4 regions of the Exiguobacterium sp. s80 genome follow, and region 3 is predicted to be linked to each of the others. Evidence: riboswitches for the same ligand, from Rfam matches in the RefSeq annotation. Region 3 holds a riboswitch; each other region holds the start of a gene.
What was found. A riboswitch is a leader RNA that binds a small molecule or an ion and turns the genes downstream of it on or off. The one in region 3 is predicted to bind thiamine pyrophosphate.
Positions count from the first base shown of each region.

Region 1: another riboswitch for thiamine pyrophosphate. It lies ahead of KNP94_RS04475 (ECF transporter S component); the one in region 3 lies ahead of KNP94_RS02850 (3-oxoacyl-ACP reductase).
Region 2: another riboswitch for thiamine pyrophosphate. It lies ahead of thiD (bifunctional hydroxymethylpyrimidine kinase/phosphomethylpyrimidine kinase); the one in region 3 lies ahead of KNP94_RS02850 (3-oxoacyl-ACP reductase).
Region 4: another riboswitch for thiamine pyrophosphate. It lies ahead of tenA (thiaminase II); the one in region 3 lies ahead of KNP94_RS02850 (3-oxoacyl-ACP reductase).

Region 1 is NZ_JACSMP010000001.1:828,518-836,162, forward strand. Features, by position in the region: gene KNP94_RS04460 (NAD(P)/FAD-dependent oxidoreductase) at 159-1,202, opposite strand; gene KNP94_RS04465 (energy-coupling factor transporter transmembrane component T family protein) at 1,280-2,005, opposite strand; gene KNP94_RS04470 (ABC transporter ATP-binding protein) at 1,971-3,536, opposite strand; gene KNP94_RS04475 (ECF transporter S component) at 3,533-4,111, opposite strand; TPP riboswitch at 4,211-4,309, opposite strand; gene KNP94_RS04480 (50S ribosomal protein L25/general stress protein Ctc) at 4,401-5,039, opposite strand; gene KNP94_RS04485 (DEAD/DEAH box helicase) at 5,379-7,645, opposite strand, start outside.
Region 2 is NZ_JACSMP010000005.1:115,588-123,232, forward strand. Features, by position in the region: gene KNP94_RS10805 (CHASE3 domain-containing protein) at 1-409, shown strand, start outside; gene KNP94_RS10810 (ArsR/SmtB family transcription factor) at 499-864, opposite strand; gene KNP94_RS10815 (hypothetical protein) at 951-1,394, opposite strand; gene thiE (thiamine phosphate synthase) at 1,409-2,047, opposite strand; gene thiM (hydroxyethylthiazole kinase) at 2,037-2,807, opposite strand; gene thiD (bifunctional hydroxymethylpyrimidine kinase/phosphomethylpyrimidine kinase) at 2,788-3,597, opposite strand; TPP riboswitch at 3,714-3,824, opposite strand; gene KNP94_RS10835 (murein hydrolase activator EnvC family protein) at 3,886-5,172, opposite strand; gene KNP94_RS10840 (murein hydrolase activator EnvC family protein) at 5,376-6,827, opposite strand; gene KNP94_RS10845 (VOC family protein) at 7,088-7,495, shown strand; gene KNP94_RS10850 (type 1 glutamine amidotransferase domain-containing protein) at 7,549-7,645, opposite strand, start outside.
Region 3 is NZ_JACSMP010000001.1:560,158-567,802, forward strand. Features, by position in the region: gene adhE (bifunctional acetaldehyde-CoA/alcohol dehydrogenase) at 1-1,596, shown strand, start outside; TPP riboswitch at 1,746-1,846, shown strand; gene KNP94_RS02850 (3-oxoacyl-ACP reductase) at 1,985-2,737, shown strand; gene KNP94_RS02855 (LLM class flavin-dependent oxidoreductase) at 2,775-4,112, shown strand; gene KNP94_RS02860 (hypothetical protein) at 4,262-5,677, shown strand; gene KNP94_RS02865 (bifunctional 2',3'-cyclic-nucleotide 2'-phosphodiesterase/3'-nucleotidase) at 5,889-7,645, shown strand, end outside.
Region 4 is NZ_JACSMP010000001.1:283,708-291,352, forward strand. Features, by position in the region: gene KNP94_RS01460 (alanine/glycine:cation symporter family protein) at 1-500, opposite strand, end outside; gene abc-f (ribosomal protection-like ABC-F family protein) at 725-2,581, opposite strand; gene KNP94_RS01470 (DUF1002 domain-containing protein) at 2,863-3,744, opposite strand; TPP riboswitch at 3,932-4,037, shown strand; gene tenA (thiaminase II) at 4,112-4,813, shown strand; gene KNP94_RS01480 (sporulation protein) at 4,964-5,737, opposite strand; gene KNP94_RS01485 (class I SAM-dependent methyltransferase) at 5,836-7,020, shown strand; gene KNP94_RS01490 (BrxA/BrxB family bacilliredoxin) at 7,053-7,478, shown strand.

The DNA.
Region 1 (7,645 bases), 270 kb from region 3:
GTCTACAGTCTGAAACAGCCATCGCAAGTATGTGATGGCTGTTTTTGTGTCTAGATTGAGGAATGAATACCTCTCTGTTTTAGGAGGTTCCACATGCAGACACCTTAGTGCACGTTCCGCCTTGAACCGAACACCCAGTTCATTCGAAATTCGAGTTCTTATGTTGTATAACTTTTGATGAACCGGCGATCGATCCATTGTTTCAAACGCCAGCTCAAATGATTCGTCTGATAGTGTCGTCCGTAAAGCAAGGTCCCTTGCTGATGTCCCATCGAAAGAATCGTCAAGTAACGCGCTTGCGGCCGGAACGTCCGCAAACGTTCCTGATTGATGAAACGAAGAAGGTTCTCATGCAAGACCGGTGCTTGCCGGACGGCGGTTACACCGTTCTTCGGTGTGTTCGGATATGCGGCGAGCGTCGCACAGTCGCCGACGGCAAACAGAGAAGGGTCCTCTAGCGACTGGAACGTCTCGTGGACGAGCAAAAATCCGCGGTCGTCACAATAGAGGCCGGATGCCTTGAACAGATCCAGTGCTGACGCGCCACCTAAAAACAGGACGGCATCCGCTTTGAATGATTGACCCGACTGGAGCCGGACGGTTTGCTCATCAAGAGAGAGGAACCGGTCGACGATGCGTGTCACGCCCAGCGTATCCAACCGGTCAAGGATGCTTGCTTCTGCCGGGTGTCCTGCGAGGAGCGGTTCATCATGGACGAGTGTGACCGAACAACCGTCCGATTGGAATGAGGCGGCCATCTCGATTGCAGCAGCACCGCTCCCGACGATGACGGGCGACGATGCCTCTTTAAACTGACGGAGCGCCTGATCGATTTGATAATTCGGCTTGATCGTGACGCGTGACGTCGCATCTGAGACATTCCAGTCATTCGAACCGATGTTACACGATACGACGTCGTAAGAAATGATTTCGCCTGACTGACAGAAAACTTGTTTCGTTTGCGGATCGATTCGCGTGACACGGTCCTCCATCAATGTCTTTCCGTGAAGAGAACAGAGTGCTTTGACATCGACCCGGGTCTCCTCGAGTCGATACGTGCCGTCCGCAAGACCGGAGAACATTCCTGAATAATACTGATAACGGGACGGGTTGATGACGATCCATTCAACATCCGGATGCGTTCCTTCCTTGATACATTCTAAATGGGCATGACCTGCCCCGACTAATACGATTCGTTTCAAACCTTCACCTACTTCTTTAAATTAACTGCTTCCGAAACTATGATTCCCTGAATCCGTCTGCGTTAATCTAATGAATGTCATAGGACAATCCGAAGCGAGCTCGCCACGAGACAAACGAGAGCAAAAAACACTTGATCGTGACGCGTCACGACCGGACGGACATAATACGTCCGCTCGGCCTGAAACCGACGCGCTTCCATCGCAATCGCGATTTGTTCCGAACGGATGATACTGTTCGTAAAAAGCGGTAAACTGATGGCGAAAAACGTCTGCCATGGCCAAATCGAGTGCTGTTGGCGGACACGCCGTGCTTGACGGATTGTTCTTATTTCCTGCTGGAAGATCGGAATAAAACGAATCCCTGCTAAAAAGCCGTATGCGAGACGGTCTGGAAGGCGGCACTGATGAATCAGGCTCATGACGAACCGGGTTTGGTCGGTCGTCGCGATGAACGTCAAACTGAGGAAGACGAAGGCGAGCATCCGCAGTGCGATCAACCAGGCGTGACCGATACTTTCTTCCGTGACGCGAAACCAACCGAATGACCAAACTTCCGTACTGCCTTTTCCGAAGGCTGCCATCATCCAAAATGTCAGCAAGAACAAGACGAGGTAGGGGGAGACCCGTTTGGCGAGCGTCAACAGTGACCAACCGGAGCAGCCCAATCCGACCGCAGCGAGTAAAAGTAAGGCTATCGTTTCGCGTAACGTCGGTGCCGCAATCAAGAGCACCATCACGTACAGGAGGGCACCGAGCTTGAGTGCCGGATTAATACGTGCGAGCGGGGAGTCGTTTTCCTGCACGACGTTTCACCTCCTCGAGTTGCTGATACAAATACGATAACGGACGAGAGAGTTGGTTATGCTCGAGTAACGTCTCGTCTTTAAACAAAGTGTCCGGTGTGCCGTCGAACTGAAGTCGCCCGTCACCAAGGACGAGGACCCGGTCGGCATACTGGTGGACCAGCTCCATGTCATGCGTCACCATGATCAGCGTCGTCCCGTTTAATCGCGCCTGCTCGAACATCTCGATGAGTTGACTTGTCGTCTCGGCATCTTGACCGAACGTCGGTTCATCGAGTAACAGGACGTCTTTTGGTTCTAACAACATCGTTGCGACGCTGAGCCGTCGCTTTTGACCCATGCTCAGGGCGAGGGGCGACTGACGGGCGACATGGGTTAACCGGTAGGATTGCAACGCCGTTTCAATCCGCTCCGGCGTCGGTGCATCCATGCTGATTACGAGCTCGTCTTCGACCGTCTGCTTGAGAAATTGGAGCTCTGGCTGTTGAAAGACGAATCCGACGTGTCGGTAATAGCTCCGACTTTTCCATGTCCGCAGTTCTTTTTCGAACAAGCGGACCGTACCGCCTTGCGCCGGAATCAATTTCGCCAGTGTTTCGAGCAACGTGCTTTTCCCGGCACCGTTCGATCCGACGACCATGATCCATTCTCCGGCGTGTGTTGCAAGCGACAGGTTATCGACAATCACTTGCTTACGCCGGCTAATCGCGGTGCGCGTCAGCGCGAACGTCGTGTCGTGCCGAACCGGAGGACGGATGTTATTCGTTTTTCGTAACCGCCCCGCCTGGGAAGAAGCGGGGGGCACGGTTTCCAGTTCATACGGGTAGAGGAGCGGTGTTGCAATGCCGCGTCGTTCGAGTTCAGCGCGATGCTGACCGAAGACATCAAGCGGCGGACCATCACGTAAAATCGTTCCGCCGTGATCGAAGACGAGCACCCGGTCACTGAACGTCACACAGCGGTCAAGCTGATGTTCAATCAGAACGAGCGTCAACGTCCGGTCGTGATGGAGTTCCTCAATCAGCTGCATCAAAACCCGATGTCCTGCCGGATCGAGTTGCGCCGTCGGTTCGTCAAGCAATAGAATATCCGGCTCAAGGGCTAGGACGCAGGCGAGGGCGAGTCGTTGTTTCATCCCTCCTGACAGTTGCATAATCGGTGTCGTCAGCGGCACATCAAGGCCGACATGTGCCAGTACGGCGTCAACCCGGTCATCCATCTGACTGCGGTCGACTGAGCGATTTTCAAGACTAAAGGCAACTTCCGCTCCGACGGTCTGCATGCAGAACTGGTCGTCCGGATTTTGAAAAAGGATTCCGACCGTCCCATTCGTTTTGCAGTGGCCGCTGACATCGGCTTCAATCGCGTCAGGTAATAAACCGGCGAGAACATGTAAAAACGTCGTTTTCCCACTGCCGCTCGGTCCGACGAGCAACGTCGTTTCCCCTTCGTGTAGCGTCACCGTCACCTTGTGCAGGACGTTGTCATGTTGCCCCGGATAGCGGACAGACAAGTCGTTACAATGAATCATGCTGCATCCGGCTTCCGCCGCTTACGCCCGATCGCATAACCGTTCAACGTCCCTGTCTTGACGAGCGCATCGACGATGACTTTCGCAAGTAATCCACCGAGCAATGCACCGCTGACGAGTTGAAGGGAAAACGTCAACAGAAGTGTCGTCGTCGTATAGTAGGCGAAACCATTGACGACAAGACTATAGACCATACTACCGATTGCGGCGAACATTCCGGATAGAACTAACGTCATTGTGTTGAACTTCCGGTATCCGAAGAGGGCAAAAGCGATTTCGGCACCGATTCCTTGAGCGAAACCAATCAATAAGGCCGATAATCCGAAGTGACTCCCCGTGAATAATTCGACAGCCGCGGCGACGACTTCTGCAATCAGTGCTGCCCCGGGCTTTTGAATGATGTAGGCGACAAGCGGACTCGCGATGACCCAAATCCCGAACATCCAGTTCGATCCGACCGGTCCGAAGATCGCGGAAATCGGTAACCACAATGTCGACCACCCTAAGTAGAGTACCCCGCAAGCAACCGACAACATCATCATGACAATGATTTCTTTCATTTTCCAACTGTTCATGTTCCTATCTCCCTTTGGCACAACCACCAGACAAACAAAAAGACCGCCCTCTATGAAAGAGAGCGGTCGCTGAATCTGCAAACATGCAGAAAAATTGAACGAATTACCGCTCCACTTTCCTACGCTAGTATGAACTAGATCAGGTTCAAAGGGTCCGAAGTGAATCGTCTCAGCCAATGGGCTCCCCTAGTGGATGTGCATATAATGTGTACGCTATTTACTGTACCGACTCTACTGACAGTTGTCAATACAGATAAAAAAACCCTCCGCGAGGGGAGGGTAAGAAAAATTATTCTTTTTCTTCCGTGTGTTCTTCAGTAGAAACCTCTTCTGTCGCTTCAGCTGATTCTTCAGCATCTGCTTCTTCGAGATCCGCTTCAAGTGTCGATTCGACGACGGCAACGACTTGAATGTCACCTTCCGTAACGATACGGTATTCTTTTTCTTCCGGTAAATCCGAAACCGATAGAGAATCACCGAGGTTAAGATTTGTCACATCGACTTCGACGCGTTCCGGTAATTTATCTGGTGTAGCTGCAACTGTTACTTTAAAGAGTGTTTGTGAAAGATATCCACCAAGTTTTGCACCAGCCGCTTCGCCGACGAGGACGATATCTGTTTCGACTTCTGTTTCTTCATCCATTTTAACAGCGATGAATTCAACGTGCTTGATTGTTGGTGTGAAGATATCCATATCGAGTTTATTGATCAGTGTGTTGACTTTTTTACCACCGATTTGAAGTGCAACAAGTGCATTCTCACCATGTTCGCGAACGACTTTGATCAATGCTTTTTCGTCAAAGGCAATCGGTGTACTTTCCACTTTGTAACCATACACAACACCAAGAGCTTTTCCTTCATGACGTAATTGCTTTCTAAGTGAGCGTGGGCGTACTTCGCGTTCTTCTACTTTTAATGTTACTGACATGTTCATTTCCCCCTTGAATTTGGTATAGCCCTCAAAAGGTAATGAAGAAAGGAGTGGAACGAATCGTTCCGGATCAAGACGGTGCATCGAATGCTATTTCAAATTGATTTCATAAAAATGAAGATCGAAGTGAGTGGTTAGCATTTCTCTCCCAGGTCATTACGCTGATATTGAGAAACATGTGGTTGTAAAAGCAACTCGCTGATGCGGTGCTATGATAGTTATACCCCCGTAACATTAAAAGCTAAACATCAACCGGCGAAAAAACGATAGCCAGAAACCTGTTCTCCCTAGAGCAGCAACGGTTTACATCCTATTAAGAAATCGGTGCCTTTCCTCTTATTCAAGCAATTGAACCATCTCATCGACCGATAACGCAAGTGACGCCGGTTGTTCAAGTATGTCCGTCACGAGTGTCGCTTTCCGTTCCTGCAGCTCGATGATTTTTTCTTCGATCGTGCCTTTCGTGATTAATTTAATGACTTCGACCGTCTGTGTTTGTCCCATCCGGTGTGCCCGGTCAGCCGCTTGCTGTTCGACAGCCGGATTCCACCAACTGTCATATAAGATGACAGTATCCGCCGTCGCCAGGTTCAGTCCGGTGCCGCCCGCCTTCAGTGAAATCAAAAACAGATCGACTTCGCCTGCATTAAAACGGTCGCAGCGTTCGAGACGCTCCGCAATCGGTGTATCCCCGCGCAGTTCGAAATGAGGGAGGTGCAACTCATGCAGGTCGTCCCGAATCAAATCGAGCATTTTTGTAAACTGTGAAAAAATTAAGATCCGTTTGCCTGCTGCCCGTTTTTCTTGAATCAAGGCGAGCAACCGGTCCCGTTTCGCCGACCGACCACGGTAGTTTTCGACGAACAACCGGGGATCGCAACAGATTTGCCGGAGCCGGGTCAATCCGGCGAGTAACTTCATCCGTTCTTCCGGTTTTGACTGATCGAGATGCTGTAACGTCTCGAGCTGTAACTTTGCCAAGTGGGCGGCATAGAGTTTTTTCTGTGCCGCCGTCAGTTCCGTGTACTGATGGACGACTTGTTTCGCCGGCAACTGTTGCAAAACATCTTTTTTCGTCCGGCGCAGCAAAAACGGTTCGACGAATTGTTGAACGTCCCGTGCTGACCAGTCGAGAAACCGTTGCCGGTCCGGCAAGAGTGCCGGGAAGACGACGTCAAAGATTGACCAGAGATCAAGCGTCTTGTTTTCGAGCGGCGTCCCCGTCAAGGCAAACCGCCGCGTCGCCCACAGTTGTTTTAAGCTGACCGTCGTCTGCGACCGTGGATTCTTCAGATGTTGTGCTTCATCAAAAAAGATACAATCGTAATGGATCGTTTGATGATTTTTGATGTCGAGCCGGAGCGACGGGTAGGAGATGATGAGAATGACGTCGTCCGGCAAGTCTTCGAGCTGTCGTAAGCGCGACGCACGACTCCCGCTGAGCACACGAACGGTGCGTGTCGGGGCAAAGCGGTGCAGCTCTGCTGCCCAGTTGTAGAGGAGTGACGCCGGGGCGACGATCAAGACACGTGAACTCGGGAGCGTTTCGATATAACCGATGGCTTGAATCGTTTTGCCGAGTCCCATCTCGTCCGCTAAGATGCCATGACAGTCGTGTGCCGCAAGACTCTTGAAGAAGCGGACGCCGTCTTGCTGATACGGCAAAAGTTGTGTCGCGAGCGGTTCCGGTAACGCCAGTCGCTCTGTTTTTCCGGCTTTCATCTCGAGCAATCGTTCCTTCAGTTGACTGTGGACCGTCAAGAAGGCAGCCGGGGTCAACAGGGCCAAGTTCGGCACGGCAGGAACGGTCAATTCCGCTTCAAGTAACGTCTGTTCCGTCGCTTCGACTTCCTGTAACAGTCGTTTGATTTGCGTGAAGGCACGGTCTTCAAGCGACAGCAATTGTCCTGAACGTAAACGGTGGTACGTCTTTTGCGTCACGAGTGACGCAAGGACCGCCGACAGTTCTTGTTCTGAAATCCCGTCCATCGAAAACTTGAATGTCAACCAATCGAGTCGCTTCGTCACATTGACTTCAATTTTCGGATGGAATGGACCGGGGAGCAATGCCGTTTTGATACTCGCCGTCGCGTATAACTCGAGTTGACCGAGGGCAACCATCGGGTCAAGTAAACCTTTTAAGACAACGTAGTGATTACTTTCTCCTTCTACTACATAACGGGCTTGATCCGCGCGGAGTCCTGTCGCTTTCAAGTAACGCGTCACCGCCCGCTCCGTCGATAAGTCACGCCCGATCCAGCGTGTCGGAGTCAACGGGTTGACGGTTTTGCCGTCGTAATCAAACGTGACGACGACTTCCAGCCGGGTATTGATCCGGTCGAGAGCCAGTTTGACGCGAGGGGACCCGCTGACGAGTCGGCCCCGGACAGCGGCACTCATCCAGATGTCCGCCCGTTCCCGTAACCAGTCGCGGTCGTTCAGTAAACGGTCGAAGTAGGGCAGGGACAAGAGATAACTGCGTTGTGTCGTCAGGCTTTCGAGTGCAACCCCGCCGTCGCGGACGTCAAACCGGAGCTGCGCTTTATTTTCGCGCGTCAATGCCGCAAGATAGGTTGCAGCTGAGGCATCTTCAATTGTCGGTT
Region 2 (7,645 bases), on a different contig from region 3:
CCTATTGCTCTATGAAGACGACCGCTACATTGAACAATACTACTTCTGCACGACCAAAATTCATGATTTACGCCGTGTGCTCAATGCTTCGAACGAAACACCTGTACCGATTAAAGATTTATTGGTCCGTAACAATGCATGGGAAAAAGAAATCGAAACCGTTTTCAGCCTTTATGAAACAAACGGTTCACAGGCAGCTACCGCTTTAGCGAAACAATCGACGCAGACCACGCAGACCATTCTTGAAGATCTTGCTCAAGTTAAAGATCAATTGTATACCGAATTAGATCAAGAACTCGAAAATACGGCGCTCGTGACAGCATCCTATAAACGGATGTGCTTTAGTCTATCCATTTTAGCCTTTCTACTCATCAGTGTGACCATCACGTTCTTCCATCGAATCAAATAATCTGTTGTTTCATACGATTAGCTTCGTGAAAAAGCTAAAAAACGCACCGCAGTTCTTTATCGGACTGCGGTGCGTTTTTTATATTTTTCTCAAGAAGAAGCCTTTCCTTCATTCACATGCTCCATTGCCAAATGAACTAACGACGAGACATGATGGTCATCAAGTGAATAATAGACAACTTTTCCTTCTTTACGATATTTGACGAGACCTTGTTTCAATAACGTTCTTAAGTGATGCGAAGCCGTCGCAATCGAACAATCAACTGATGCCGATACGTCACAAACACAAAGTTCTCGCTCGACCGTCAATGCATAAGCGATTCGTAGACGCGTTGCGTCCGATAACACTTTAAACAATTTCCCAATCTCAAGCGTCGGGATTTTCTCAACGGCATGACCAATTTCAGTCGCACGTTTTTTATCGATCGCAATCGTCTCACAGCGTGGTGCCTCCACTGTCTTCACCTCTCCTCCAAACTATTGCACCATCCTAAAACAACAAATGCAAGTAAGATGACTACGATGATTCGCGAGGTGAAGATTCATTTCCGATGTTTTTTTTGGATTGTACGAAAAACTGCCCATCCCCCTAATCGATTCCCGATATCCCAAACGATTCGATTAGTATCGACAGCCCGTACACCGATATCGATGATACTTGTATTTCGCAATCGCTCCTTATATCGATTCGATAGGAAGCGTGGTAACGGTACTTGTAACATCACTCGATAAAATAAATCGAGGTGTGTATGGCCCCAGATTTCCGTAGCGATGGATGCCGTTTTAATCAACAGCGGCCGTTTATATCGTTGTTGGTGTTTGTTTTTTAACAAAACCGCCAATTCAAATGCATAACGATTCGGATAGGGAAACAATTTCCAACCTAAATGATACTTTCCACGGTTGTCGATTCGAATGATTTGTGGTTCGATTCGATACCGAATCCAGCCTCCCCGAAAGCGAATGACTTGCCATTTCACGTACATCACCTCTTCAGTGATTATACCCGGTCTGATACTATTTGACGCGCAGTCTGAACCGCCTCTTTGAACTCTCGTGCCGCACGTTCAATATCTGGTGCTGCGAATAAGGCAGAGACGACGGCATATCCTTCAAGCATCTCGAATAAGTCGGGCACCACATGATGTGTGATTCCACCAATCCCGACGAGAGGAAGGGAAACAGCCCGGCGAATCGCTTGGAGTGTTTCGTTTGTCATCTGACTCGCATCGTCTTTTGTCGCCGTTGGATAGAGCGACCCTACGCCAAGATAAGTTGCCCCGTCTTGCTCTGCTTCGATTGCCTGTTCAACGGTTGAAACAGAAACCCCAATCGTGGCTTCCGGTAACAGCTTACGTGCTTCCTTCAAAGGGATGTCCTCTTGCCCGATATGCAGACCTGCACCGACGATTTGTGCGATATCAATCCGGTCATTGATGATGAGTGGGACGCCGTAACGAGACATCATTTTCTTCAAGTCACTCGCTTGTTCGAGAAATTCTTTCCCTTGCGCCTGTTTTTCACGAAGCTGGACCATCGTCGCGCCACCTTTTATTGCTGCTTCGACCGCATCAATCAAGGCAACGTCCGGGTGAAAGCGCCGATCTGTTACCGCATAAACCGTGTAATCATTCTCCACTGGTCAATACCCCTTTCAAACTTTCTTCTGTAGTTAAGCTGATTGCGTTGAACAACCCCATCCGGAAATCACCAAGTCCCGCTGCTTCATCTGCGACTTCACCCGCTTTTCCCATTAAATACGTCCCATAGGTCGCTGCTTCGAATGCATCATACCCTGCTCCAAGTAGGGTTCCGATGAGCGATGCCGTCATGCAACCTGTCCCTGTAATGTGTCCGAGTCGTGGCGTTCCTACGGTTAGTTTTACTTGTCGCTTGCCGTCTGTAATGAAATCAACCGGTCCCGTTACGACGAGAGTCGTCCCGAGCCGTCCAGCAAACTCATGGACGACTTGAAAATCTAATGTCTCTCCGGAAGCGACATCGACTCCTTTTGAACGTCCGACTTGACCGATGAGCGTCTTGATTTCAGAGACGTTCCCCTTAATGACCGTAAAATGAATTGCTTCGAGTAACTCTTTCGTGAATTGTGTCCGAAGTGTCGTCGCCCCCATTCCGACTGGATCTAAAATAATCGGTTTCTTCAATCGGTTAGCCGTTTGACCTGCCAACAATTGCGACGCTCGTGAAGCTGCGTTCAATGTCCCGATATTGATAACGACAGCATCTGCATGTCCAACCATTTCCTCGACTTCTAGGATATCTTCCGCCATGACAGGTGAACCCCCGAGCGCAAGGGTCATATTGGCACACTCATTAATCGTGACCGCATTCGTTAAATGATGAATTAATGGTTTTTTATCATGAATGGTTGTAAGCATCCGTTTCCCTCCAAATGTCATAAAAGTGATGTGTCGGTCCGATTCCGTTCCCTAAGGCAAATCCATGCCGGATTGCTTCAGTTACGTACCGTTTAGCATAAATCACGCTATCCTTCAGGGAATCTCCCAGCGCAAGACGTGCCGCAATCGCGGAAGACAATGTACATCCAGTACCATGTGTATGCTGGCGTTTTAATCGTGCCTCCTGAAACAGATGATGCATCCCTTCCGTGTATAAAATATCCGAGGCATCCGTACTTTCAAGATGACCGCCTTTTAACAGGATAGCGATGTCTCGTTTTTGTGCGAATTCCGTCGTCGCCAGCTTCATTTCATCAATTGTCGAAATCGCTTGCCCTAACATGCGTTCCATTTCCGGAATATTCGGGGTCGTCAAGGTTGCAAGCGGCATCAAATGCTCCATTAATGCTTGTTCAGCATATTTCCTTAACAGCGCATGCCCCCCTTTTGCGACCATCACGGGGTCTAAGACGACTGGTCCCTGATAATGTTTCAAACATTTGGCAATGACTTGAATCGTTTTTTCATTCGAGACCATCCCAATTTTAACGGCATCTACACGAATATCGCTAAAAATCGAGTTCAACTGGGCTTCGACAAGCGTTGGTGATACATCTTCAACTGCTTGTACGCCTAACGTATTTTGCGCTGTGATAGCAGTAATTACACTCATACCGTAAACCCCAAGAGCAGAAAAAGTTTTTAAGTCGGCTTGAATTCCAGCTCCACCACTAGAGTCTGATCCAGCAATCGTCAGTACATGTTTCATCGATAGACCTCACTTTCTATGAGAGCACAAGGAGAAAGCGGAACGAAAAAAAGCGCCGTCCGCTGTAAAAAAGCAGACGACGCCATGAAAAACCAACGAGTGTGGTCACTTATTCATGTCTTCAATCTCAACTTTCCTACGCTGGTATTATCCAGATCAGGTGATAGGGTCGAAAACAGAATGGTTTTCCTCTCAGCCAGATTCCTCCAGCTCCCCTAGTTGCTCATGATTTAAATTTCTCTTTCACTGTAGCATAGCGCCATAAAAAAAACGAGCCGAAGCTCGTTTTTATAAGTATGCTAATGGATTAACTGTGTTAGCTGGTCCTGTCGCACTGTATTGGTAACCACCAATATGCAATTCAAAATGAAGATGTGCGCCCGTCGAGTTTCCCGTATTTCCGAGCGTACCGATTTGTTGCCCTTGCGAGACCGTTTGTCCAGCATGAACTGATAATGAATTCATATGCGCGTAAACTGTTGTATACACTTTCCCATTCAAGAAATGTGAAATCATCACGTGATTTCCGTACGGTCCACCGCTTCCTGCTGTGATGACCGTTCCTGAAGCTGCTGCGACGATTGATGATCCGACTGACCCTCTAAAGTCGACACCATTATGGAAAGTATACCCATTCGCACCACTCGCTGGTCCGAATCCTTGTGAAACACTTCCTGACGCAGGGCGAACGAACTGCGCCGAACCACTCGGAACACTAGCGACTGGCGTAGCACTTACGACCTTCTTAGACGTCCCGGCGTTATTTTTTTCCGCCGCCTCCGCCGCCTTTTCCGCTGCCGCTTTTTCAGCTGCTGCCTTTTCCGCTGCTGCTTTAGCTGCTGCCTTTGCTGCTGCCTTTGCTGCCGCAATCGCACGTTCTTGCGCTTCTAATGTCGCTTGAAGTTCTTTCGCATTCAGAAGTTTTGTCGTAAATTTTGTTTTACCTTGACGTAATTTTTTTAAGGTTGCACTACGTGCTTTCATTTGCTGGTTGAGTTCCTTTTTTTGAACCAAAAGGGCTTCTTTTTCTTTCACTCGCTCTTCCTTTTTATCCACAAGCGTCGCTTTAGCATCAGCTAATTTTTTTTGCGTTTCAAGGTAAGCAGAAATCATCTTGTCATCTTGTTCAGCAATTTTTTTCCCTGCCATCACACGACTAAAGAGATCGCCAAGATCTTTCGAACCAAAAATGACTTCTTCCCATTTAATCGAATTCCCATCATTTTCTTGAAGCACACGAAGGCGGTCTCCTAACAGCTCTTCCTGGCGTTTTAACATTTCTTCATAATGGATAATGTCTGCCTCAAGCTCTTCAATTCGTTCATTCAACTGACGAATCTGTTTATTTTTTTCTGAGACACGAAAAATATTTTCATTGATTGCTGCATCAATCGCATTGATTTGACGTTGCTCTTTTGAAATTTTAGATTCTTGTTTTTTGATTGATTTTTCTAGTTTACGTTGTTCAGCTGCATTATCTGCTTTCTTTTCTTTGATTGTAGCCGCTTGAGTGATTGGGGTGTTCGTCAATAATAACGTCCCTAATAGTACGGTAGAAAATAACTTTTTTAGCATATGTGAGTTCCTCGCTTATGTATGAATTCGATTTTTGAAGTCCTGTTCCGTAGTGAAACTATCTGAAATTGATTATAGCACCGTAATAGTTTCAGAAAAATTTCATTTACATTTCAAATGAAAACGTTATTTTGTAATATAACAACTAATTATTCAAACTGTATAAAAAAGAACCTCTACAATGTAGAGGTTCTTTTACGATTTTATAACATTGACATAGGATTAACACTATTTGCAGGGCCTGTTCCGCTGTAGATATACCCACCGACATGAATTTCGAAGTGTAGGTGTGGTCCAGTCGAGTTACCCGTGCTACCAAGTGCACCGATTTGTTGTCCCTGGCTGACACGTTGTCCTGCACGCGCATTCAATGAACTCATGTGCGCGTAAACCGTCGTATACGTTTTTCCGTTCAATTGGTGAGCAATCATGATGTGATTTCCGTAAGGACCACTACTAGAAGCCGTAATGACAGTTCCTGTTGCTGCTGCGACAATTGGTGTTCCAACCGGTGCACCAAAGTCGATTCCATTATGGAATCCATACCCATTTTCACCACTTGCTGAGCCGTATCCTTGTGTAGTCGCACCACTTGTCGGATGAATGAACAATGCTGAAGATGCAGCTGGAGCCGGAGCTGGATTCGGTGCTACTGGTGCTGGTTTTGGTGTTACAGGCGCTGGTGTCGGCGTTGATTGTTTTGTTGAATTCGTTGTTGCTTTTTGACGCGCTGCTTGTTTTGCAGCTTGCTCGGCTGCCGCTTTTTCTGCTGCAGCTTGCTCAACTGCTGCCTTTTCTGCCGCTGCCTGATCGGCTGCTGCTTGTGCTGCTTGAGCTTCAGCACGGGCTTTTGCTTCTCGTGCTTCTTGTGCTTTGCGCTCTTTTTCAATCCGTGCTTCACGTTCACGTGCCGCTTTTTCTGCCGCGATTGCTTTTTCTTGCGCAATCAAGATTTGTTGAACTTCTTTCGCGTCCATCAACTGTGTCTCAAATTTCTTTTTTTGCTTCTTAAGTTCTTTAATGCGTTTGTTTCGTTCACTGATTTGTTGTTCGAGCTCTGCCTGTTGACGCTTTAATTCTTTTTTCTCTGTCACAAGCTTTGCTTTTTTATCTTTAAGTTCTGCTTGGGCATTCGCTAATTTCTTTTGCGTGTTCTGGTAATCCGTAATCATCTTATCATCTTGTTGTGAGATGGATTTCCCCGCTAGCACACGGCTGACGAGATCTCCGACATCTTTCGAACCAAAGATGACTTCTTCCCATTTAATCGAATTACCATCATTTTCTTGCATGACACGTAAACGATCGCCGAGCAATTCTTCTTGACGTTTCAGCTTGGCTTTATATTTTTCGATTTGCTTACCGAGTTCAACGATTTCAGCTTCTGTCGCCTTGATTTGACGATCTTTTGCTTCGACGGCAAACATTTTTTCATTCAATGCTTCGTCTAAACGATTCACTTCTTGTTGTGTCTTCGAAATTTTCTCACCTTCGTGATTCACAGAAGACTCAAGCTTTTTTTGTGTATTTTGGTTTTCTTGTTGCTTTTGTTCGTTTTTAGCTTTTTGTTCACTTAAATCATCTGCTGATGCAAAATAAGGAGTTGATGAAAGGACAAGTGCGGAAACGATGAGCGACGTAAACGTTTTTTTCATGTAGTATTCCCTCTTTTTCTCTATAATTTTATTGTAGTCAAAAGTATGCTTTATTTAAATTTCATTTTAATGTTTAAATTTTATAAGAACGTTTTTGATTATAGCATTCATTTTGCCTCTATTATATTTCAGTGAGATTTCATTTTGTATAAGTTTATTGGTTAATTATGTAATACGATGAAGCTCCTTTAGTGAAAATACCTGCGCGTTGCACCTTGAGGGAAGTTTTGGCACACTAGTGGTGTAAGGGAGGAATTATAGTGAAACTTGATCATACTGGAATTGCCGTCCGTGATATGCAAGAAGCCATTACTTTTTATACAACAATTTTAGGAGGGAAATTAGTCCGTGAATATTCAAACCCCGCTCCAGGCGTGGCATCGAATATCGCTGTCATTGAATTTGAAGATGCACACATTGAACTACTGACACCAACAAGCGCTGACAGCCCAATCGCTCGTTTCTTAAAACAACGTGGTAAAGGGGTACATCACATCGCTTACCGCGTTGACGATTTAGATCAAGCGATTCTCGATGCAAAAGAACAGGGACTTACGTTCCTCGAAGATACGTACCGGTCAACGCCTTTTGGCCGTCGTTTGATTTACATGAATCCGAGGCATTCACATGGGGTCATCACTGAGCTTTGCGATTACCCAAACGCTTAACGCAAAAACAAATCCCCTACACGACCTGTGAAGGGGATTTGTTTTGCATGAACTTATGCGAGCTTCGCTAACATTTCACGGTTGAACGCCGGAATATCATCTGGTTGACGACTCGAGACGAAGTTATCATCGACGACGACTTCAGTATCT
Region 3 (7,645 bases):
CTTGAAAAAGTCGGCTCAGAAGAACCACTCTCACACGAAAAACTAAGCCCTGTCCTTGGTGCGTATAGCGTCCAGTCAACGGAAGATGCGTTCCATGTCGCCGAACGGATGCTTGAAATCGGTGGCCTCGGTCATACGGCAGTCATCCACACGACGAATGACGACTTGATGACGGCATTCGGAATGCGGATGAAAGCCTGCCGGATTCTCGTCAACAGCCCGTCAGCACACGGTGGGATTGGTGATCTGTATAACGAATTGACACCATCACTGACACTCGGTTGCGGCTCTTACGGGAAAAACTCCGTCTCTGAAAACGTAACGGCGAAACATCTACTCAATGTCAAGAAGGTGGCGAGACGACGCGTGAACATGCAGTGGTTCAAAGTACCGGAAAAGATTTTCTTTGAAAAAAATTCAGTTCAATACTTGAAATCGATTCAAGATGTCTCACGTGCGTTGATCGTCACCGATCAAGCGATGGTCGAGTTCGGCTACGCGGATAAAGTCATCCGCAACTTACCGGCAGGCGTCAGCTACCGGATCTTCGACCAAGTCGAACCGGATCCATCGGTTGCAACGGTTCAGACAGGAGCGCAAGCGATGCGCGACTTCAAACCGGACTTGATCATCGCCCTCGGTGGCGGATCAGCGATGGATGCAGCGAAAGGCATGTGGCTCTTCTACGAGCAACCGAACGAAACGTTCTCGAACTTACGTCAAAAGTTCCTCGATATCCGGAAACGGGCCTATAAATTCCCGGCGCTCGGTAACAAAGCGAAGTTCGTCGCGATTCCGACGACGTCCGGAACAGGATCTGAAGTCACACCGTTTACCGTCATCACGGACAAAGAGAAAAACGTCAAGTATCCGATTGCTGACTATGCATTAACACCAGATGTCGCAATCATCGATCCGGAATTCGTCATGACGGTCCCGGCATCAATCACGGCGGACACCGGAATGGACGTCTTGACACATGCGACAGAAGCCTTCGTCTCCGTCCTCGCGAACGACTATACGGACGGACTGGCGCTAAAAGCGATCAAGATGATCTTCGACTACTTGCCACGCGCTTATGCGAATGGTGACGATGCCGAAGCACGCGAAAAAGTTCACAATGCGTCAACGATGGCCGGAATGGCGTTTGCCAATGCCTTCCTCGGGATTAACCATTCGATCGCGCACAAAATCGGTGGGGAGTTCCACACGCCACACGGTCGCACGAATGCGATTCTGATGCCACACGTCATCCGCTACAATGCAGCGAAACCGACGAAACTCGCTTCGTTCCCGAAATATGAATCATTCATCGCTGATGAACGGTACGCAGAAATCGCGCGTTATCTCGGACTACCGGCAGCGACGACGGAACAAGGTGTCGAGTCACTAATCCAAGCGATCACAGAACTCGGACAACAGTTGAACATCAAAATGTCATTCAAAGCCCAAGGCATCAAAAAAGCCGACTTTGAAGCAAAACTCGACAAGATGGCCGTCGATGCATTCGAAGATCAATGTACGACAGCGAATCCAAAAATGCCGCTCGTGACGGAACTTCGGAACATCATGGAGCTTGCGTACGAAGGCGTATAACAGAGAAAAAAATCATGGCAATTCAAAAGAGCCTTGCTTCCGGTCGACGGAGGCAAGGCTTTCGTTCGTAATCAGAAGAGACACCGATAAAACTGTCTTGTCATTATTGACAGATATTTCTAAGACCGCTAAAGTGAAGGTAACTTGAATAGAATCACTAGGGGTGTTGCTAAACTGAGATGAGTAGATACTCAAACCCTTTGAACCTGAACTAGTTCGTACTAGCGTAGGGAAGTGTAGACTCTAATAAACCAGCGAAGACCAGTCTGTCGGTTTTTTGTTATGTGATTATTTAGACGTGCGCAACTTTCCTTTTGGAGAGTTGCGCTTTTTTTTGTTTACGACTTCGCTATTTAAGTTGCAAAAGACGATGAAGGAGTGGAAGACAGTGAACAGAACAGTGTTAGTGACGGGAAGCAGTCGGGGACTTGGCGCGACAATTGCAAGAGTATTGGTGAACAACGGGTTTAAAGTTGTGATTAATTATTATAAGAGCGAGGATGCGGCAGAGGAACTCGTAAATGAGCTCGGTGCAGAACATGCCATTGCCCTGTATGCGGATGTCACGAAGCGACAAGACGTCGAGACATTGATGCAGTCAGCGACAGCTCATTACGGACAAATCGATGTCGTAATCAATAATGCATTAGTCGATTTTAAGTTCGATCCGCGCGCTCAAAAATCATTCATCGATTTGGAATGGGAAGATTATCAAAAACAGTTGGATGGCACGTTGAAAGCAGCGTTCCACGTCGTGCAAAGTGTTCTGCCGCAATTCATTGAACGAAATAACGGCACCATCATCAGCATCGGCACGAATCTGTATCAAAACCCGGTAGTTCCCTATCACGAATATACGACGGCAAAAGCAGGGTTGATCGGCTTTACGCGTAATCTTGCATCAGAGCTAGGACAGTACGGCATAAACGTGAATGTCGTCTCCGGCGGCTTGTTGAAAGTGACGGATGCCAGTGCTGTGACGACCGCTGAAGTATTCGATTTAATTGCCCAATCAACTCCGTTAAAAAGAGTGACGACGCCGGAAGAGGTGGCGCAATTGGTCGCCTTTTTAGCGTCAGAAGCAGCCTCTGGCATTACCGGTCAAAATCTAACCGTAGATGGCGGATTGACGATGAACTGATGTCAGCGCTCAGGAGAAAGGAGTCAGGGACCTAAAGATGACGAAAACGAAGCAGTTAAACATCGGTGTTTTATTGTACGGCTGTGGCCATCATCAAGCGGCATGGTTAATGCCGGATTCTGCGATTGAAGAAATCGGGGAGAGCGGTTATTATCAGCGATTGGCTCAACTAGCGGAAGCGGGCTGCCTGGATGCTGTATTTTTTGCTGACAATCAATCTTTTCCTGCTGCAAACGCAACTGAACTACCGGCCTTTTGGCTCGATCCTGTAATCAATTTAACCGCTATTTCTCAAGTAACCCGCCATATCGGGTTAGTTTCAACGATATCGAGTACGTTTTCAAATCCGTATACAGCGGCGAGACAACTGTTAAGCCTTGATCACGTGACGAACGGGCGTGTCGGCTGGAACCTGGTGACGTCGATGACGGACTGGGAAGCGTTAAACCATAGTATGGATAGGCTCCCTGCAAGGGACGAACGGTATCAAAAGGCGGATGAATTTGCGTCTGTAATGGAAAAATTATTTTTATCCTGGGATCGAGCTGATTTCCTTTCGAGCCGGACGGACAACCGGTTAATTGATCCTGAAAAGATTCAACCGATCCATCATAGCGGGACCTACTTCAACGTAAAAGGTCCTTCGTCTACACCGCGTAGTCCTCAAGGGAAGCCGGTGGCAATGCAGGCGGGTGCATCTGCCCAAGGGATTGCACTTGCATCAAAGCACGCGGATGCCGTCTATTCGGTGTCGTGGAATGTAAAGCAAGCGAAAGCATTCCGGGAAAGTCTACAGACACAAATCAAAGAAAGTGAGTCACCGGAGCGGCAGATTAAAATCTTTCCAGGATTGGTTACATACGTCGGTCGAACCCGGAAAGAGGCGCTGGCGAAGAAAGCCGAACTGGATGAAAAATTACCGGTCGCGAATGCCTTGAAGCAACTGAGTTTCTTTTTGCAACAGGACTGTTCTGATTGGGATCTTGACAAAGCGGTGCCGTCCTTACCGCCTGTCGATGCGTTTTCAGGACCGGTCGGACGCTATAAAACGATTCTTGAAATCATCGATGATACAAAGCCTACACTAAGAGAACTGTTAGGTTATCTGGCAGCTGGTGGGGGACACCTGACACTGATAGGTACACCGGAAGAAATCGTCGATCAAATGGAGCTTTGGTTTGAAATGGGTATCGCAGACGGATTCAATCTGATGCCGCCGTCACTCCCGTCAAGCTTAGAGGATTTTGTAGACCTGATCGTTCCTGAACTGCAAAAAAGAGGATTGTTTAGAAAAGCCTATCAAGGGACTACGCTTCGGGAACATTTTGGTTTAGCTCAGGTGGGGCAGTCGGACGTGAAAAAAATCGTAAAGTAAGCGTTCCTGCCAATCGGAGTTCGGCGTCTGGGAAGTAACCCGTTCGTCATGAACGGGCTACTTTTTGTATTTACTGCAGAAGATTCGTTTTCAAATCACCTGGAACAGGAATAACTATACAAACAATCTAGTCAAGGGGAGGCGCTTTTATGGAGCGGAGGCAACAGCGAAAGGAACGCTCGCATATGTTACGCAATATCTTGTTTGGTATAGGACTCGCTTGTATTGGTTTTCTCGTCCTGTTCGGTGTCATGACCGTTCTCGTCCAACAAATCGAGAAGTCTGCCGATTATCAGGCGTTCGTCGAACTGATGCAGGACACGGACGTCTCGTGGACGACATTGGAATTGACCCTCGTGTTCCTCCTGTTTTTCATCAGCGGAATGGCTGTCACGTTGCCGGAAGCCGTCAAAGAGGGATTGACGAATCAACTGATTGGCGCAAATGATACGGGGAACATCTTGTCGATTTTCGGAATCGATCTCAATCAAGTCTTGGAACCGCTATCCTTCCGCGCCGAATATGGCAGTCCCTTCTTATCGATTTTCGGAATCGGTCTATTCCTAATCTTATTCTTAGTTTTACGGATCGGCGCAACGCGTGTGACCTGGACGATTCGAACAATCAGCTTTTTAGCGGCGAGTTTCGTCTTGTTTGCATTTACGTTCAACACAGCACTCGGGATTGATGTGCTGACAATTGATCAAGCGACCGTCTGGAACGGAATCTTCATTTTACTCTTTTTGACAGGTCTGTTTTATCTCGCGTTTTATCCACGACAACTGTCCGGTATGTCAGCCGCCTCCCGTGCTGCGATCATTATCCTGATGGTCGCAAGTAGTGCACAACTGTTCTTTACGGTGACGGATGAAGCGAAATATGAGGGGGACGCCTCGACCCGGACGTGGTTGACTGTTTCGAGTTTAAACGCAGGCAGTGACGGCTGGTATGATTTGATGCACGGCAGTCAAGTGACCTACAAGGCAAATGTCCTTGGTGCAAGATTAAATGTCCCGGTGACGTTTTTGAACGGGGAAACCGACGTGACGCGGTTGAAACGATCGATGGAGGACGTCGTCAACCGAATCGACGCCGAGCGCGTCACGAATCAACTGTTGACTGTCATCGGGGGAGAACGTCCCGATTTATCGAATACGCGTTTGACGCTTGACGCAGTCGATTACGGAACGGCACGAAATGTCGTCCTTGCGGTGGACGCTCGGTCGGCCGGGCAAACGGCGGCCGCTGATCAAGTCGAACAGGATAAGCCGTTCCCGTTTTGGCTGTTTCTGATTGTCCCGTTCGTCGTCTATCTCCTTGTCAGCATCCGGGCCTTTAACAAATTATACGATCCCGTCGTTTTCGCTGTTGCGACCAGTTTGATTAGCTGGTTCATCTGTTCGCTGACGGGGACATCGTTTGCACTTTTATGGCAAGACGAGGCTCTCGTCCGGTTCAGTCAAGAGACGGCGACGGTGACGACGATTCTCTATGCGACGGTACTGGCACTGATTGCCGGTTTCATCGGTTACGCAATCAAACGACAGCATCATGGTGATAGATGAAGGGTGAAAACCGTTTCCCGTAAGTTCGGGGAGCGGTTTTCTTTTTTACAAGTAAATTTGTAAAGGTTCAAGGTTAATGTAAAGCCAATTTGTGGAATTAGTTAAGAAGGTTAAATAAGACGGATGTCCGACCTATTCAAAGAGGCTATAAGCTACAATCAAAGCGTGTTAAATTAATTGAGCAGTCATTTATATCTTAGGGGGAAACCAGATGAAACAGGCTACAAAAATTATTATCGCTACCACGTTGATCGCACCGATGTTAGCACCCGTCATCCAAGTCAAAACACTCGCAGCAGATGACAGTGTCGTCAAACTACGTTTTCTAGAAACAACAGATTTACATACAAACTCGATGAATTATGATTACTTTAAAGATGCGCAAGATGAGTCGATCGGTCTCGTCAAAGCAGCGACAGTCATCAAACAGCAACAAAATGTCGTCGGCGAAGCGAACAGCTTCCTGTTCGATAACGGGGACACACTCCAAGGCACACCGTTCGGGGATTATGTCAAAAATCAGTACGATCAAGGCAACAAAGGCAAACACCCGATGTATGAGTTAATGGAATACCTCGGATACGACGCCGTCACGCTCGGCAACCATGAGTTTAACTTCGGACTCGATTTTCTGAAGTCAGCGATGAGTGCTTCAAGCGGTTCGATCAAGTTCGTCAACTCGAACGTCCTCGACGCCGTGACGAAACAACCAATCGTCGCGGAATACAATGAAGACGGAAAAGATTATCAAATCATTGAACGGCAAGTGATGGATCAAAACAATCAACCGAAAACAATCAAAGTCGGCGTCTTCGGTGTCGTTACACCACAAATCATGGCGTGGGACGCGGGGAACTTAACCGGTAAAGTGACGGCGGAAGCCATCATCCCGGTCGCTAAAGCGACGGCGAAAAAACTAAAAGACGCTGGTGCGGACGTCGTCGTTGCGCTGGCCCACTCCGGAATCGGGGATACGATCGACCAAAAAGACGGCGATGAGAACGTCGGGTATGCGTTATCGAAACTGGCCGACATCGATGTCTTGATGACCGGTCACCAGCACGGAAAGTTCCCGGCAGCTGACTCGGCATTCAATAAGTTACCGAACGTCGATGCCGAAAAAGGGCTGATTAACGGAAAACCGGTCGTCATGGCGAACACGCAAGGGAAAAATGTCGGTGTCATCGATCTGCAATTAAAACAAGTCGACGGCAAGTGGACGATCGATACGTCATCTGCGAAACTCGCTGACGTCACGAAAGAGACGGTTGCAGACGCCGGTGCGGTCAAACTGATCGAGAAGTCGCATCAAGGAACACTCGACTATATCCGTCAGGAAGTCGGAACGATCAACGACGATATCCAAAGTTTCTTTGCACTCGTCCAAGATGATGACTCGGTCCAGTTCGTCACGAACGCTCAAAAATGGTACGTCGAAAAACAGTTAAAAGACAATGCGGAACTCGCGAAATATAAAGACTTGCCACTCTTATCTGCCGGTGCACCATTCAAAACAGGCGGACGGAATCAAGTCAATGCGGCAGACTACACGTTGATTAAAAAAGGCCCGATCGCACTGAAGAACGTCGCTGATCTATATGTCTATCCGAACACGCTTGAAGTCGTCAAGGTGACGGGCAAAGACGTCAAGAACTGGCTCGAGATGTCGGCCGGTCAATTCAATGAAGTATCAGGCGAACAAACCGATTTATTGAACAAGGATTTCCGCAGCTACAACTTCGATATCCTCGACGGATTGACGTATGAAATCGACATTACGAAACCGGCGAAGTATGACTACAACGGCGTCGTCGTCAACGCGGATGCGAGTCGTGTCCAAGACATCAAGTACGAAGGCAAGGAAATCACGGATGAGCAGGAATTCCTAGTCGCGACAAACAACTACCGTGCAGGCAGTGCGTCGTTCCCGGGTCTTGGTGGCGGAAAAAACATCGTCTACAAGTCAGC
Region 4 (7,645 bases), 280 kb from region 3:
CCAAATGTGACGGCGATTAAGATTGCAAAAATGATTCCGAGGACGCGGTTGTTCAATCCTTTTGCGATGTAGTAAGCAGGACCACCGCGGTAAGCGTTATTGCCTGTATCACGTACTTTATACACTTGAGCAAGCGTACTTTCAATAAGGGCTGTTGCTCCACCAAGGAGGGCGACCATCCACATCCAGAAGACCGCTCCGGGTCCACCAAGTGTAACAGCGATCGTAACACCGGCCAAATTCCCTGTACCGATTCGAGTCGCGGCACCGATGAAGAATGATTGAAGGGATGTAATACTCTGACCTTCATCATCTGTTGTCTTTTCATTTTTATCGAGTGTGACACGGAACATCTCTTTCAAGTAACGGAATTGGATGAACTTCGTTTTAATGGTGAAGTAGATGCCGACTCCGATTAAAGCGGCGATTAAGATATAAGACCATAAGATGTTGTTGGCGAAATCGACGCCCGATTGTACAGCTTGTTGAAATGCATCCATGTGATAGTTCCTCCCAAAGTGTTTTTGCTAAAAACTGATAATAGCTATAAGTTGAATTATACGAATTTTCAGACAACTTGCAAGCTTTTTTTCGAAACTTTCTTTTAAAATATTTAAAATATATTTTTTCGGGTTCAGAAAAACAGATCGTCATCAAAGCATTTTTAATTTAAAAAACCACCGCACTTAATGAAGCAGCGGTGGTGAAATGATGCGTTTTTTGATTAGTGATCGACTGCCAACAATTTTTCATAGAAGTCATCAATTTGACTAACGAGCTGTTCTCGTTCTGAGAATAATGTCGTGAGGACTTCATAATCATGTGTCGCCGCGAGTGATGTATCGAGTAAAGCCACCTCATCCTCTAGCTGTTGAATCTGCTGTTCGAGTTCGCCTGCATTTAAAGCCGGATGTTTCCCGGCTACCGGCGTCCGGGTAGCGCGGGGCGTGGGTGCCGCTGATTCGACGATTGACCGGGCATGTCGTTTTTCGGCAGCATATTGGTAAGAACCGTGAAAGATTTCTGTCGTGTCATCTAGCCAATAGGTTTTCGAGAAGAGTCGGTTCAAGAAATAACGGTCGTGCGATACGGCAATCAGCGTTCCGTCAAAGTGCTCGAGTGCTTCTTCAAGCGCCTCGCGGGATTCAATGTCGAGGTGATTCGTCGGTTCGTCAAGAATCAGGACATTAAGCGGCGAATGGACAAGAATCGCGAGCATCAAGCGCATCTTTTCCCCGCCGCTTAACGCAGTAATCGGTAAGAAGACACGTGGACCGAAAAAGAGGAAACGGGCCAACAGGGAGCGAGCTGTTCCTTCGTCCGCCGAAACGTGTGAGCGGAAGTAATCGATCAGTCGCTCTTCACCCGGCATATCGACGTGTTGCGATAAAAATCCGACCTGATTTGACGGACCACGCGTGACACGTCCGTTCGTCGGCTGGAGTTGTCCAAGTAAGACACGTAATAACGTCGTTTTCCCACTTCCGTTCGCACCGACGATTCCAATCCGGTCACGTGCCGCGGCTTCGAAATCGAGCGACGCGAACAACTTCCGGCCGGCGACGGAAAGCGTGACATCCTCAAGACGGTAAACGATTTGACTGAGTTGCCCTTGCGACGAAAAGCGGATGTCAGGCACCGCTTTTTCCAGGAGCGGCCGTTTGAGTCGCTCAATCCGTTCGAGTGCCCGTTCCATGGCTTTTGCTTTTCGGAACAGTTTTTCGCTTGGCGGAGAGGCTTCATTTGCCCACTGGCGCAAGCGCCGAATCGCATCCTTCATCTGTTTGATTTTCTTTTGTTGTTCCGTGTAGGCGTGGAATTGTTCGAGGAGCAGGCGTTCTTTCGCGACCGTGTACGCCGAATAATTTCCTGGGTAGATTGTCAGTTCACCATCTTCAAGTTCAGCGATCAAGTTGACACTTGCGTCAAGAAACACGCGATCATGCGAGACGATGATGACAGCGCCCGGATAACTGTTTAAAAATTGTTCGAGCCATTCGATTGCTGCGAGATCGAGGTGATTCGTCGGTTCGTCGAGAATCAACAAGTCTGGTTCCACCAGCAGCATCCGGCCGAGGCAGATTTTCGTTTGTTCGCCACCACTTAATTGAGAAAAGGGACGTGTCAGCAAGGCATCGAGGTGGAGTCCGTTAATCATGCGCTGGATTTTCGAGTCGAGCAGGTAACCGTCCTGTTGTTCGAATTGTTCGGTCACACGCGTATACGCATTTAGCACATCGTCCAGGTGGTCAGCACTTGCCATTTGTTGTTCAAGCTGATGCATCGTCGTCCGTAAGGCGACGATTTGGGCAAATGCGGTCCAGAGAACATCAAGGCCCGTCAATTCTTCTGCGAACTGTGGAATTTGAGCCAAATAACCGATGGAAAGTCCTTTTTTGAGATAAAGGGTTCCGCTGTCCGCTGTTTCGAGTTGCGCGATTAAACGCAGTAACGTGGTTTTTCCGGTTCCGTTTCGACCGATCAATCCGATGCGGTCAGCTTGTTTAAGATAGAGCGAGACATCGGTTAAGACGGATGCTCCCCCAAATTGTTTTGTCAGGTGTTGGATGTCGCAAATCATGATCAGTAACTTCCTTTCATGCGCATCAAAAAACGGAGAACGCAAATAGCGCTCTCCGTTTACCGTAAAAGGTGCGCTTTGCTTTATTTTTCAGATGGATGTTCCTAAGAAAAGGGCAGACTCGTCCTTTAGAACGCCATTTCATGAAAAATCGCGCGCAACAGATAAAGTTGTTCCATCAACCATTGCTTACACGCAGCAAAACCCATCTTTTACACCACCTTTTCGTTTCGATAAAGTTAGTTTACCATGTTTTGAACTGAAAATGAAATCGTTTTCAGTTACTTGAACAGTCCGGAAATCGAGTTAAAGAACTTACTTAAGCCGTCAAACAGTTTTGCAAAAAATCCTTTCGTTTCTTCGGAGGTCGCGAACGCGTGGATATCTTGCCCGGCACCCTTTAATCCGGTCTCGATTTGTCCCCAGTTCAAGTCAGCTTTCTCCATTTGACTGAACAATGACGTCAACCGCTCCATTTGGGCGTCCGACAACTGGATGTTGTTATTTTGAATGACTTGGATGATGACATTCTCGATATCGACTTTGGTTTCCGGCTTTTGTTTGGCGATCTCTGCTTTGATTTCATTCATCAGTTCGGCGACTTTGTCCGTCCCGACCGTTTTTCCGACATCGGAAGTGACCGATAACTCTTGTTGGGCTAAATCTTTTCGTTCATCCGTCAATTTAATGCCGGTCTCAGCCGACGTTTGATCGTATGCTTTCATGATCCCCGTCAAAGCAGAGGTCCCGGTGACTTTATAAGGGGAAGTGATTGTGATGTCGGCGTCCGTTACGCCTGCAGTGACGAGCGCGTTCAAGTACATGTCTTTTGTTACCCAGGTAATGTTTTCGGTCGCGACAGATAAACCGTCGCCTTTTTCAGCGAGTTCGATTTTTGCGGAAGAGTACATATTGCCGCCGAGTTGCGATTGGGGAACGTTTTTCCCTAAATATTTTTCTTCATCCGCTGCCGTGGCGATGACGGGCGTAATGCCTTCCGGCGCATTCAATCGGGCGAGTACCCAGGCTTTATCCTTTGCCCCGAGCGATTCACCAAGCGTGATGATTGTTTTATCGACGACTTGCTCTGCTGAAGCAGCAGTCGGTAGAAGTAAACTTGTCGCTAAAAGCGTCGTGGTCATGATTTTTGTTGCTTTATTCATAGTATAAATCCTCCGAGTATAGTAGGTAGTATCAGGTGCTAATTTCATTGTAAGTGACGTCTCCCAGAACGGAATCGGTCTTGAGGCGGAATGAACCGCCCACCTCGTGTCCCTAATCCTATACTACATTTCATTTAAAATCCTGATCATGTGACTGAAAAAATGATATAGTGAAGAGGAATTAAATAATGACCACTAGGGGAGTCGGTAGGCCGACTGAGACGACGAAGACGTTCGGACCCTTTGAACCTGATTAAGTTTGGACTTACGGAGGGAAGTGGCGTGAATATCTCTCTTGTTGTCTCTTCACGTCATGCCCTGTTCGTAGGGTGTGGCGTTTTTTGATTCAACAAAAGGGGGAATTAGGTTGAAATTCAGTCAAGAAATTCGGCAAGCCGCAAAAACATATTGGGACAGCAGTTTTTCCCATCCATTCGTCACAGGCATTGGTGACGGGACGTTACCGCTCGAAAAATTTCGACATTATGTCATGCAGGATGCGTATTACTTAAAACATTTCGCAAAAATTCAAGCCCGGGCCGCCTCAAAGGCAACGGATTTTGCGACGATCGCGGAACTCGCGGAACATGCGACATCGACCTATGCGGCTGAGCTATCACTCCATCAATCGTTTTTTGAACCGCTCGCTATTACGGAAGCGGATTTAGCAGCGTTCGAACCGGCACCGACTGCGTATGCCTATGTCTCACATATGCATCATGCGAGCGAGGGGACACTCGGGGAAACGATTGCAGCGATTTTACCGTGTTACTGGCTTTATTATGAAGTCGGACAACAACTGTTGACGAAGTCACCGGCGTCACCGATTTATCAACAGTGGATTGCAACATACAGCTCGGAATGGTTCGAACGGGTCGTCTTTGAACAGGTCGACCGGCTGGATGCTTTGGCGGCGCAAGCGACTGAAGCAGAACGGGAACGGATGAAACACCATTTCGTCAGAAGCTGTTATTACGAATTGATGTTTTGGGAAATGGGCTGGACGGAAGAAACGTTTGAACGTCTCTTTACACAAGTTACGCGTCAACCAAAAGTAACGAAACGATAAGTACAGCTTTAGCCGCTGTTGATCAGCGCGATCAGACGGCAGACTGCACAAAACCTGAGCAATTTTCAGCTTTCGTAAAGAAAGTCATGGCAATCGCTCAGGTTTTTTTGTTGGTGGATTACAGGCATGATGAAAATTCTGGTAAGGAAATCAGCTGTACCGTTCAATCAAATCGTTTAATTGTTGTTTGACGGCGTTTCGGTCCATCAAATCGTGGTTCGATAAGGATAGCTTCGTCATCGTCTCATCCGCACCCGCCATCTCACTGAAGAGCGAACCTAAGTCGTGGGCACGACGGTCGATTTGCAAGACGATGTCGATGCCGGTACGGTCTTGGAGCATGATGAGTTCGACTTCATCGAGTTTATGGGCGAAGTACGTATTGCGTGCCGAATACTCGAGTTCCTGGGCGATCGGTAAATCCTTCCGGTAACGCCCGGGAAGTTTTTCCGTGTCCGCTTTCTTGAGTCGGAAGCCAAGTTCTTCCATCGCTTCTAAGATAACGGATTGGAGGTCATTGGCTTGGACGATGATGGCGTCCCGGTCTGACGGATCGACCGCCTGGGCGATATCGAGACCCGTTTCAATCCATGATTTCGATTGACTGACCGAGAGCGGCGTATTGAATGGTACTTGAAGCGTAAACGGAATTTCGCGTTCGACACCTGCTTCAATCGTAAAGGCGGCTTCGTTTAGCGAAAAACGATCGAGTGTGAACGTCGTAAATGTCGTGCTGTCCCTGACTTCTTCTTTATATTGTGTATTAAACGCTAAATAAATCCGATCGATTTCTTGGTCGACATTGCCGCCTTTAATATGGACGGTTCCGTGAATCTGTCCGCCTGGCTCACAGCGTTCGCTGTCGAGTCGTGTATCGACTGTGGCGGCACCGATTCCGATTTGTGATAAAAGTTTTTTGAACATCGTTCGTTCCTCCTTTAATGATGAAGATACCTTACTTGTCGAATAGGGTGGAATTTGCTACAGTTTCGAAAGAACAATCAGAAAAGGACGGGACTACAGTGGAATTACACCAAGTAAAAGAATTACTCACTCAAAAGCTCGAGGCTGCTGCTCTCGTGCATGCAACGATTAGTGGTCCGCGCCAAAAGTCGAATGATCTTCGAAGAATCAAACTAAAACCGATTCTATTGAAAGATACGTATGCAATCCAGTTAGAGTTTCAATATGAACGGATAATTAAACACGAAAATTTGTCGGTTGATGAATTTTTAGAACGACTCGACGGATTGATGGAGGAATTCCGTCAATTTTTATTCCGTTTCGAGACGGAAGAAGTTCAGTTCCAGTTATCCAAAAAAATGAAAGTATCGTTAAAAACAACGCAACAGTCACCCCTGCAAGCAGAACTGTCGCATAACCGTAAAAAAAGTCATCTCCTTGAAGATGGTGTCGTCGTTCCGTTTTTAGTCCGACTCGGTGTCATGACGGAAGACGGACAAGTCAAACGGCAAAAGTACGATAAATTTAAACAAATCAATCGGTTCCTGGAGTTCGTCGAAGATAGTATTTCCGCGTTACCGACAGACCGAACGTTACGGATTCTTGATTTCGGTTGTGGAAAATCGTACTTGACGTTTGCCTTGTATCATTATTTAAGTGTCGTCAAAGGCTTCGACTTGAAAGTGACCGGACTTGATCTCAAAAAAGAAGTCATCGAAGAATGTACAGCGATTGCGCGCGATCTCGACTATACGAATCTCGAGTTTCGTGTCGGGGACGTCCATGATTATAACGAAGATACAGAGGTTGACTTAATGGTGACGCTTCATGCCTGTGACGTCGCAACGGATGTTGCACTTGCCCGCGCCGTTGATTGGAATGCGTCTGTCATCTTAAGTGTCCCGTGTTGTCAAAAAGAACTCAATCGTCAACTCGACTGTTCACCACTCGACGTCATGTTGCAACACGGGCTGATTCAAGAGAAGTTCGCTTCGCTTGCGACGGATTCGATCCGTGCCGAAATCTTGACGCTCGTCGGTTACGAGACACAATTGCTTGAATTCATTGATTTAGAGCATACACCAAAAAATGTCTTGATTCGTGCGTATAAAAATGACCGTCAGCCGTCGGAAGAAAAAATTGACCGTTACGTCGCCTTCCGTGATCTACTACATGCGAAACCATATTTGGCGCAAGAATTAAGCGGCAGACTTGGACAGATTTCATCTAAACTCGTACAATAAGGAAGAGAACGAATAAGGGAGGAATTAGACCGATGGATTTCCAAATGTATTTTGAAGACGTCGTCCAGACAGCACGTAAAGAAGCGGCAGCTGCTGGTTTTGAAGAATTAACGACAGCTGAAAGCGTCGATGACGCGATGAAGCGTGAAGGATTGACACTTGTCCTTGTCAACTCAGTATGTGGATGTGCAGGTGGGATTGCTCGCCCGGCAGCTGCTTACGTCAATCGAATGGAAGGCGTGAAGCCAGATCATTTCGTAACGGTGTTTGCGGGACAAGACCGTGAAGCAACGGACCGGGCACGCGAGTACTTTGAAGGGTATCCACCTTCATCACCATCATTCGCTTTGATGCAAGATGGCAACATTCTTTCGATGGTTGAACGTTTCGACATCGAATCGTTTACTGCAGAAGAAGTTGTTGAAAAATTAGAGTCATTGATTGAAATTTACGCATAAGTGAATCAACTGGAGCCGTGTTTCTTAATTGAAACACGGCTCCAGCATGTATACAAACGCTTATGAAGAGTGAACATGCGACATCTAGGTGCGATCCATTCGCTTTTCGCGGTTCTAAAGCGATTCAAGACAGATTGCGCTCTAAACCGTCTGCATGTCTGGATTTC